Regions from separate parts of the Marinobacter fonticola genome, predicted to be linked through region 3. Evidence: predicted binding sites of a transcription regulator. Region 3 holds the regulator's gene; each other region holds the start of a gene.
The links. Region 3 encodes FliA, which starts transcription of late flagellar genes. Its sites were predicted from a motif close to CTAAAGTTTNNNNNNNNNNNGCCGNTAA; they were not measured.

Region 1 (2,186 bases), 130 kb from region 3:
ATAAGGGGTGATCACGTTGACATCGAGGGCGTCACGCACAGCCAGGGAACTTTGGACAACCGCTCCGGCGAGATCGGCATGCTCGTTCAGGGCCTCAGACGAGCCTAGCGCGACCTGGAACTCCGACTCGAGCCGGCCGTGAAGATTCGTTAGCCGATCGAAAAGCTCGTTCATGGCATCGGCAAGCGCGTACCCGACCTGCCCTTGAGCCAGGCTAAAAACGGCAAATGTGCGCACCTGCCCCTGGGCGCTCATAGCGTCATGCAGCGAAGCCACCCCAAGCTCCATCAAGAGCTGGTTCTCGGGCGACGGATCCTGGGATAGACCGGAAACCTTCATTGTCGAGGCAAGCAGGGAACGGCCCCTCTGAACGAATTCCTGGTAATACTTGAACTGGGGATCGATGTTGCTCTGGAAAATGTCCTCTCGCTTCAGCGTTTCCCATTCCTGCTGAAGCGCTTCCACTTGGATGCGCCAGCTTCCGCTGCCATCGAAAGATACATCTGCCGCCAGCAAACGCTCGAACGACGCATCGATCACTGCGGCGGCCTCAGCGCTCTTGCCGAGAATATTTTCATCGTTGGTCATTTTGCCGACGGACCGGTAATCCCGATAGGCGTAGGCTGCCCGGACCAGCTCGTTGACTTCCCTGACTTGCTCGAGCCCTTCCGCCTCGTGGGCAATCGCCGCGATAGAGCTGTTGAGCTGACTGACGAGCAGATAGGACAAGCCACCGATCGGCAGCAGGAAGAGAATGCTGATCAGGCTGAACTTGTAGAACATCGGCAGCCTGTTCATCAACGCGACTGCTGGATACAAAAGTTGCTTCACTGATCCCCCTTAATACTCACAGTGCCAACTGGCTGGCTATCGCCATTGTTATTGTTCGCCTACCGCCGAGTGCCGAATTGCATAACCGCGTAACGGAAACAAGCACCCTCTATCCCGGAGCGAGTGTCAGTGGTTTACCTACTATTATGTCGTCAGATTCGTCAGAAACTTGAGGCTGGCTTTGTTTATTTATTGTTATTTCGCGTAGCGTCTTCTCGATGGGGTACCGGCAGCTTGCAAAGTTACACCTTAAAAGAGCCAAGTCTTGGAACGCTCACAGGTTGAAACAATCGTAAATCGAGACCGCAGAACGCGCTGACGCCAGGCGTGTACAACAGCTATTCAAAGCCGCCGACGCCCTATACGAATACACCGCTGATAGCGAGCAGCGCCAGCACACAGATCCACACCAACATGCTCCGGTTGAGCAAATCGCGTACGGCCCGCAAGCTGCGTTCGCCGTAATCCGGCCAATCGCCGGGGTGGGCGCTAGCGAAGCGTTCAGGGTCGAGAGAATAGCTGGAAAGCGCGCCATTGGCACTGACGAACAGCAGATCGCGTGATTTCACAGCGGGATTTAGCAACTTTTTACGTGTGTGGCTCAGCCAACCGCTCAAATCACCGGCAATACCAAAGCTGAAACTCAATAGCCGGGCCGGTACCCAGGCCATGAGTGAAGTGAAGCGAGCAAACGGCACACGCGTTGCAGCATTCGGCCAATGGTCCCGCCATGCCAGCAAGAGACGCACTCCGATAACCCCGGCCGGTCCCAATAGCACGTACCAAAATATCAGCAGAAAGTAGCGTTCGAAGATGATCAGGATGAGCTGCCGCGCCAGCGAACGGTGAAGTTCTTCCGGCGCTGCGGCCGCGCCACGCTCTTCGGCAGGAATCAGGTGATTGACGTGATGCCAGGCAGCCTTGGCATCACCGCGCCGCCAAGCCTCGCCATAAGCCCGGATCGGATTTCGCCAGCCGGGAACGCCCATGGCAAAGACCAGCACCATCAGATCCAGCGGCCAGGTCAACATCCACCAACTGCTGCGGCTCAGCCCGATATCAATCAGTGCAACCAGGATGATCGGTACCGCCAGCAGCAGGATCGGCAGCGCCGGGCGGGATTCGTGGTCGGTTTCGGCGCCCGGCATGCGCGCCAGTCGCCGGCGCAACACCGGATCCAGCCCCTCGTCCTGGGTGCTATCCAAAAGACGACGCACGCCGTAAGCCACCAGCAGGATAATGAAACTCAAGAGTTGCGCCCCGCGTCTGTGTTTGGATGAGCGCCGAGGGCCTCGAAAAATGCGGACCAGCTGAAAGCCGGGCCCGGATCAGTCTTGCGTCCGGGTGCGATATCG
Region 2 (2,186 bases), 1.7 Mb from region 3:
AAGCTCTTCGGCGGCGGAGGCCACCTGGTCTGTGGTTGCGCCGACCTCCCGGATCGTGTTTTGGATCTTGATGGTAAAGGCATTGAAGCGCCGGCCCAGTTCAGCGAGCTCGTCGTTGCCGTCTTCCGGTAAGCGCTGGCGCAGGTCGCCTTCACCCTCGGCAATTTCCCGCATCAAGTCGCTGACGCGGTTTAGTGGTTTGGTGACCGTGCGGCCGACAGACAGGCCAATCAGCAAGGCGGCGACAATGACAGCCAAGGTGACAAGCGCAAAGAACATAATGGCCTGGTCCACACTCGCCTCTACCTCGCCTTGTGCCTTTGTTAAGGCAACCTGAATATCCGTTGTATAAACGCCAGCGCCAATCATCCAGTTCCACTCCGGGATAATGGTGGCGTAAGACACTTTCTGCTCGATGTTGCCGGTCGCGGGATTGGGCCAATCGTAGGTATGGAAGCCATCACGCTCCGCTGCCTTGATGATGTTGCTGATCAGCTTGCGGACGTCGGGATTGGTCGTCGGCCCTTCGCGGCTCGGATCGGGTCGGTAGGCGAGGTTGAACAGATCACGCTGATAGGCGAACACGTAGTTGTTGTCGCTGAACGTAATGGACCGGATGCGTTCACGGGCCTCTTTCTTGGCTTCGTCCTCGCTGAGGGTGGGATCGCCCATGGCCTCCCGGATAACCGACTGCGTCGTCTCGACGATGTTTTTCAGGCCGGCCTTGCGCGCCTCGATCAGGTTTTGTCGAAGCAGCTCGATTTCGGCCTCGCCGCCACTTCTGAGCTGGTTCACGGTAAGCCAGCTCAAGGTCAGGGCCGTAAGAACAACCGGAACCAGCACAGCAATGAGCAGGCGGGATCGAATACGCAGACGATTGAATTTACTCATTAGCGGATATTCCGTTGGGTGAATATGGCAATTAATGCTTTTTCTAACTTTATTATCGGCAATGTCTCCTGTTCCTGTAGTTCGAAAATGTAAACAACTGTCGCTGAAGGTATTCGCGAGTGTTAAGGCACTGCCGGTAAAAACGAGTGCACTGTCTGGTAGGGAACGTGTGCCGACATTTTTCGCACACCGGCTAGTGGGTCGATGCGGACAGGGGTGATATCAGGGGTGATATAAGGCGTGGTGGGCGTTTACTGCGGGAAAACTGGCCTGTTCATAACCTCTACTCCAGCAAGGCCAGCAACTGACCGTCGCTGCCGTAAACATCGGGCCGGTAGGTGATCTGGCCGGAGGCATCAGCTTCGGCCGTCCAATACGCCATTAGGATGTAGACGCCGCGGGGCAGATGGATGTTCTGGGATTCGCCGGATGTCCGCACGGTTTCGAAGTGCTGCTTGAAATCGGGGCTGGCATGGCGGAACAGCATTCGGGTCAGTGTCATCGCGTCTTCCACCCTGACGCAGCCTGAGCTGTAGAATCGATTTTGGCTCTCGAACAGGCTCGCCGCCGGCGTGTCGTGCAGGTAAACGGCGAACGGATTGGAAAAACGAAGTGCCACCTGGCCCAGGGCGTTTCCTGGCCCCGGGTCCTGGCGCAGCCTCAGGCCATGCGGGTTGCTCCAGTCGGCTTCGGTCTGGGTGAGCTCATTGCCCTCCCGGTCATAGACGCGGATGCCCCGTTTGCTCAGGTAAAGAGGATCCCGCAAGATCGAAGGTAGGGCGTCACGCAGGAAGATACTGCGCGGCATATTCCAGTGCGGGTTGACCGTGACGTGGGTGATCACCGATTTCAGTTCCGGCGTGGCTCTTCGGGGCTTGCCCACCTGAGCCCGGCCGGACCAGATCAGGTCGCCATCCTCGTAGTAGTGGATCCGTGCCGCGGCGATGTCCACCAGCAGCAGCGTGCGTTCCATATCCCGGGCCAGCCAGCGCAACCGCTCCAGGTTGGCTCGAATCTGTTCCAGGCGCTGCTGCGGCGAAATGTTCAGCTCGTCTATCGTGCGTGCGCCCACCTTGCCGTCCACGGTTAGACTATGCCGGCGCTGGAAACGCTCCACCGCCAGCTCGAGGTCATCGTCGAAGGGCGCGCCGAGCTGGCCTCGTACCGCTGGTGGCGAGGTCAGGTAGCCCTCCGCGGCCAAGCGCTCGCGCAATAGGGCGACCCGGTCCCCTCGGTCGCCTTTCTCGAGAGTGGGGCCGTTCGGCACCTGTGCCCAGGTTTGCGGGAAGTCGGCC
Region 3 (2,186 bases):
ACAAAATACCTTCGCGAGAGACCGTATCCGGCATGAGTAGACCAAATCCGGTTCAGGTAATCGCCGTATCCGGCGGCAAAGGGGGCGTTGGCAAGAGTAACGTCTCAGTCAATCTGGCTATTGCCCTGGCGCAGATGGGGCGTCGCGTTGTCGTCCTGGATGCCGATCTGGGACTGGCCAACATCGACGTGTTGTTAGGCATCACAGCCAACCGCAACCTGGCCGATGTGTTGTCCGGCGAATGCGAACTTCGGGACGTCCTTGTGGATGGCCCTGGCGGTATCAAAATCGTGCCGGCCTCTTCCGGTACTCAGCGCATGACGCAGCTGACCATGATGGAGCATGCCGGCCTTATCAATGCGTTTAGCGACTTGGGTGATCAAATCGACGTCCTGATCGTCGATACGGCGGCCGGGATCTCCGAGGGTGTGATTAGCTTCTTGCGGGCCTCCCAGGAGTTATTGCTGGTCGTCTGCGATGAACCGACCTCCATTACCGACGCCTATGCCCTGATCAAGTTAATGAATCGCGATCATGGGGTTAGCCGTTTTCGCATCCTCGCCAACCAGGTTCGCAACGATCAGGAAGGCAAGCATCTTTTTGGCAAGCTGACCCGCGTTACCGAGCGCTTCCTGGATGTTGCGCTACAATATGAGGGCATGGTTCCTTACGACGAGGCCGTTAAGAAAGCGGTTCAACGCCAGCGTGCAGTACTCGATGCCTATCCGCGGGCAAAGGCGTCGCTGGCTATCAAGGCGTTGGCACAGAGGGTCGACAACTGGCCGTTGCCGTCATCGCCCCGGGGTCACCTTGAATTCTTCGTTGAACGCCTTGTGGATGTCTGAAACGCATCCTGAGCGACGGATTTGACGGTCGATCATTTTCTGGAGCTTCCGGCTGAACGACGGGCTCCCTGAGTTGGGCAATCCGAATTCATGAAGTTGGCAAAAGGCCTGGGAATCTACCATCAAACCAGCGAGCGTAAAGCGCATGACTTAGTCGAGCTGCATGCGCCGCTGGTTAAGAAAATCGCGCTGCATCTCCTGGCGCGTCTACCTGCCTCTGTTCAGTTGGAAGACCTCATGCAGGCCGGCATGATTGGGCTGCTGGAGGCTGCGCAGAAGTATGAGGCTACCAAAGGGGCATCCTTCGAAACCTATGCGGGCATCCGTATCCGTGGCGCCATTGTCGATGAAATTCGCAAAGGCGACTGGGTACCCCGTTCCGTACACCGCAATTCCCGGCGTATTGCCCAGGCGATCAAGGCGGTCGAGGGTCGCACGGGGCGCGAGGCCACCGATGCCGAGGTGGCTGAAGAGCTCGATATGCCACTGTCCGAATACCACGCCTGCCTGGCTGATTCCAGCGGCGGACGACTTTTTAGTCTCGATGAGCTAAATGAATCCGGCGACGTGCCGATAACCAATGAAGACAGTGGTGCTGACGTACCGTTCGAGGCCTTATCTTCGGAAGGTTTCCGGCGCAGTCTGGCCGAGGCCATTAGCAGTTTGCCCGAGCGCGAGAAGCTGGTTCTTAGCCTTTACTACCAGGAAGAGCTGAACCTCAAGGAGATCGGTGCCGTCATTGGGGTGAGCGAGAGCCGGGTCAGTCAGATTCATAGTCAGGCAGCCTTGCGGCTGAAGGCCCGGTTGAGCGGGTGGCAGGCGGCCTGAGCGCACATTTAAATTGTAGTTTTTGGTAAGGGGCGCTTTACAGATCGCGCCAAGCGGACAGAATAGGCAATGCTTAGAAACTGCTAGGCTGGTGTAGGGCTTAGGCCCTTTTGTCGGGTAGGAGATTCGAGCTCCTATAACGCACTAAGCAAGTTCACGAGTCGTTGCTTTTCCGGGCTTTAATGAGTGGAGGTCCCATTGGACAAGAACATGAAAATTCTGATCGTGGACGATTTTTCCACGATGCGGCGGATCATTAAGAATCTGCTTCGCGACCTTGGTTTCACCAATACCGACGAAGCGGACGATGGCAATACAGCGTTGCCCATGCTTAAAAGCGGCAAATACGACTTCCTAGTCACCGACTGGAACATGCCTGGGATGTCCGGGTTCGAGCTGCTGCAGGCCGTGCGCGCGGACGCCAACCTGAAGAGCCTCCCGGTGCTGATGGTGACCGCCGAAGCCAAGCGCGACCAGATCGTTGCTGCGGCCCAGGCGGGTGTCAACGGTTAC
Region 4 (2,186 bases), 770 kb from region 3:
CCTGAGCCGGAATAGCAGAAGCTCCAGGCGATTCTGCCCGACCAGTTGGGTACGTTGGTTTACACTGTCCAATACGCCTGCCATAACGCTCTACCTGTTGTTTTTCGCTTTCGTGCGATCCGCTCTTCCGAATCTGTGCCGGTGAAAGAAACCAGGCACGGTTCTTGCGATATCTTTTTCCCACAGGCCTCGATGATCCGTCGAAGACAAAAAATCGTCAATGGGCCGTAGGGGGAGTTGACCTTATTTACCCCCACCGTTCAACTGTAAGCATAGGACATACTGCCGGTTATGCGCATCATCATTTTATTGCTCCTGGCTGGGCTGGCCCTGAATTCCTCACTGCAAGCCGCCGAAAAAACGACGTCCGAGGATTTAAGGCACGCCGCGAAAGCGTTCCTTACCGACTTTGCCGAACAAAAAAAGAATGAAGGTTATGCCGTCAAGCACAGCCTGGGCACTATCGATTCGCGCCTCAACCTCGCGCCCTGCCCGGCCGGTCCCGCCGTCAAGTTCTCCAGCAACCCGTTGGAGACCACACAGCCCACGCTAGAACTGTCCTGTTCTGGCAAGCGCCCATGGCGATTGTTTCTGTCCACATCCGTAGAAATCCGTGGCGAGGGCTTGGTCGCTGCCCAGCCTCTCAGCCGGGGGGACCGAGTCACAGCGGATATGATCGATAGCCACCCCATCGTTATCAACTCAGTCCGCCGCGGCGCTGTCACCGACCGGAAGAACCTGATCGGTATGGAACTGCGCCGCTCGGTGAATGCCGGAACCATATTTACGCCCGACATCGTGATAAAGCCGGATGCCGTCGCTCGCGGAGATCATGTTATTATCGTAGCCCGTAGCGGACCCATTGCCGTCGAGTCGCGCGGCAAAGCGCTCGCCAACGGTCGTATTGGCGAACAGGTACTGGTTCAGAACCTGCGTTCGGAACGCACCCTGAGGGCCATGGTCACCGCACCGGGACGGGTGGAAGTGCCGATGTAATCACCGGGTTCGGATTTGCGGATCAGACTTGCCGCAAGGCGGCAGAATCTGGCCGTAAAATTCTTGCAAAAGACGCTAAAGGTTTGCCCGCTCCGGCCGATACACAATGAAACCGGATTGCGTAAAGCAACTCATCAGCATGTGCAGGTATCGTTATGACAGTTGACTTCAATGGAATTGGCCCCGGCCAGGTCAACACCAAAACCAGCTCCACCAATACCGACAAGGCGGCTCCAAAGAGCCCGGCCACGCCTACCGAGCAAGCCCGTACCCAAGGCTCGCGCCCGGATAATGTCAGCCTGAGCAGTCAGGCGCGAGACCTCAAGAAGCTTGAGGAACGCCTGGACAGTTACCCGGAAGTCGATGACGCGCGCATCGAGCAGATCAAGTCGGCCCTGGCAGACGGCAGCTACAAGATCGATGCAGAAAAACTGGCCCAAAAAATGCTTGATATGGATAAAAGCATTTTTGGGTGAGTAAACCATGGCTGCTATTGACGAGTTAAGATCATTACTGCAACAAGACATCCAGCAACTCGAGCAATTGGGCGGGTTGCTGGCTGCTGAAAAGAACCATCTCAAGTCTTCGGATGTGGACGGTCTTCAGGCACTGACGCAGGAAAAGAACAGAATTCTCGGCGACATTCGAGAACGCGCCAAGCGTAAGATCCGCGCGCTAGTGAACATGGGTTTTAAGCCCCAGCAAGGCCAACCCTCAACGTTCATCCGTAGCGCCGGGCTAACGGAGCTGACCCAGCTCTGGACCGATGCCGAGAATCGCCTTAAGGCGTGCCAGCGCATGAACCAGGTCAATGGCCGAATTATCGGCAATTTGCAACTTCGCCTGGGTCGCCTCACCGAAATCTTCCGCGGCTGCTCCGAACAAGCCAAGTTGTATGGCGCCAAAGGCCAGTCGGCGGCCGTCAGCCACAAGAACGTTCTGGCAAGCGCCTGATCAGGCTGTATTTCGAAGGGCTGGCACTATTTCGAAAGAAAGACGGTTCGAAAGAGAGACGGGCTTCAAAGAAAAACAGGTACTGTTTCGAAAAGAAGGGGCGTTGAACACTCGTCCGTAAAGCCGGGGCCGAATCACTATTCAGCTCCGGTTTTTAATTGTTTATTGCGCGGCTCGCAGCTCAGTGCGCGTAGATCGTCATGCTCGACGCCGGAGCGAAGCGGATATCGTGTAGG

Region 1: a site for FliA is predicted at 978-1,005, ahead of FXO11_RS07755 (methyl-accepting chemotaxis protein). Genes of this name have one in related genera too.
Region 2: a site for FliA is predicted at 944-971, ahead of FXO11_RS14685 (methyl-accepting chemotaxis protein). Genes of this name have one in related genera too.
Region 4: a site for FliA is predicted at 1,072-1,099, ahead of flgM (flagellar biosynthesis anti-sigma factor FlgM). Genes of this name have one in related genera too.

What each region holds. Positions count from the first base shown of each region.
Region 1 covers NZ_CP043042.1:1,734,894-1,737,079, reverse strand. Annotated here, with positions in the region: gene FXO11_RS07755 (methyl-accepting chemotaxis protein) at 1-783, opposite strand, end outside; gene ampE (regulatory signaling modulator protein AmpE) at 1,191-2,081, opposite strand; gene ampD (1,6-anhydro-N-acetylmuramyl-L-alanine amidase AmpD) at 2,078-2,186, opposite strand, start outside.
Region 2 covers NZ_CP043042.1:3,287,495-3,289,680, reverse strand. Annotated here, with positions in the region: gene FXO11_RS14685 (methyl-accepting chemotaxis protein) at 1-891, opposite strand, end outside; gene FXO11_RS14680 (L,D-transpeptidase family protein) at 1,175-2,186, opposite strand, start outside.
Region 3 covers NZ_CP043042.1:1,602,499-1,604,684, forward strand. Annotated here, with positions in the region: gene FXO11_RS07170 (MinD/ParA family protein) at 33-845, shown strand; gene FXO11_RS07175 (RNA polymerase sigma factor FliA) at 936-1,673, shown strand; gene cheY (chemotaxis response regulator CheY) at 1,872-2,186, shown strand, end outside.
Region 4 covers NZ_CP043042.1:2,372,481-2,374,666, forward strand. Annotated here, with positions in the region: gene FXO11_RS10540 (chemotaxis protein CheV) at 1-84, opposite strand, end outside; gene flgA (flagellar basal body P-ring formation chaperone FlgA) at 292-996, shown strand; gene flgM (flagellar biosynthesis anti-sigma factor FlgM) at 1,152-1,472, shown strand; gene FXO11_RS10555 (flagella synthesis protein FlgN) at 1,480-1,950, shown strand; gene FXO11_RS10560 (pilus assembly protein PilB) at 2,132-2,186, opposite strand, start outside.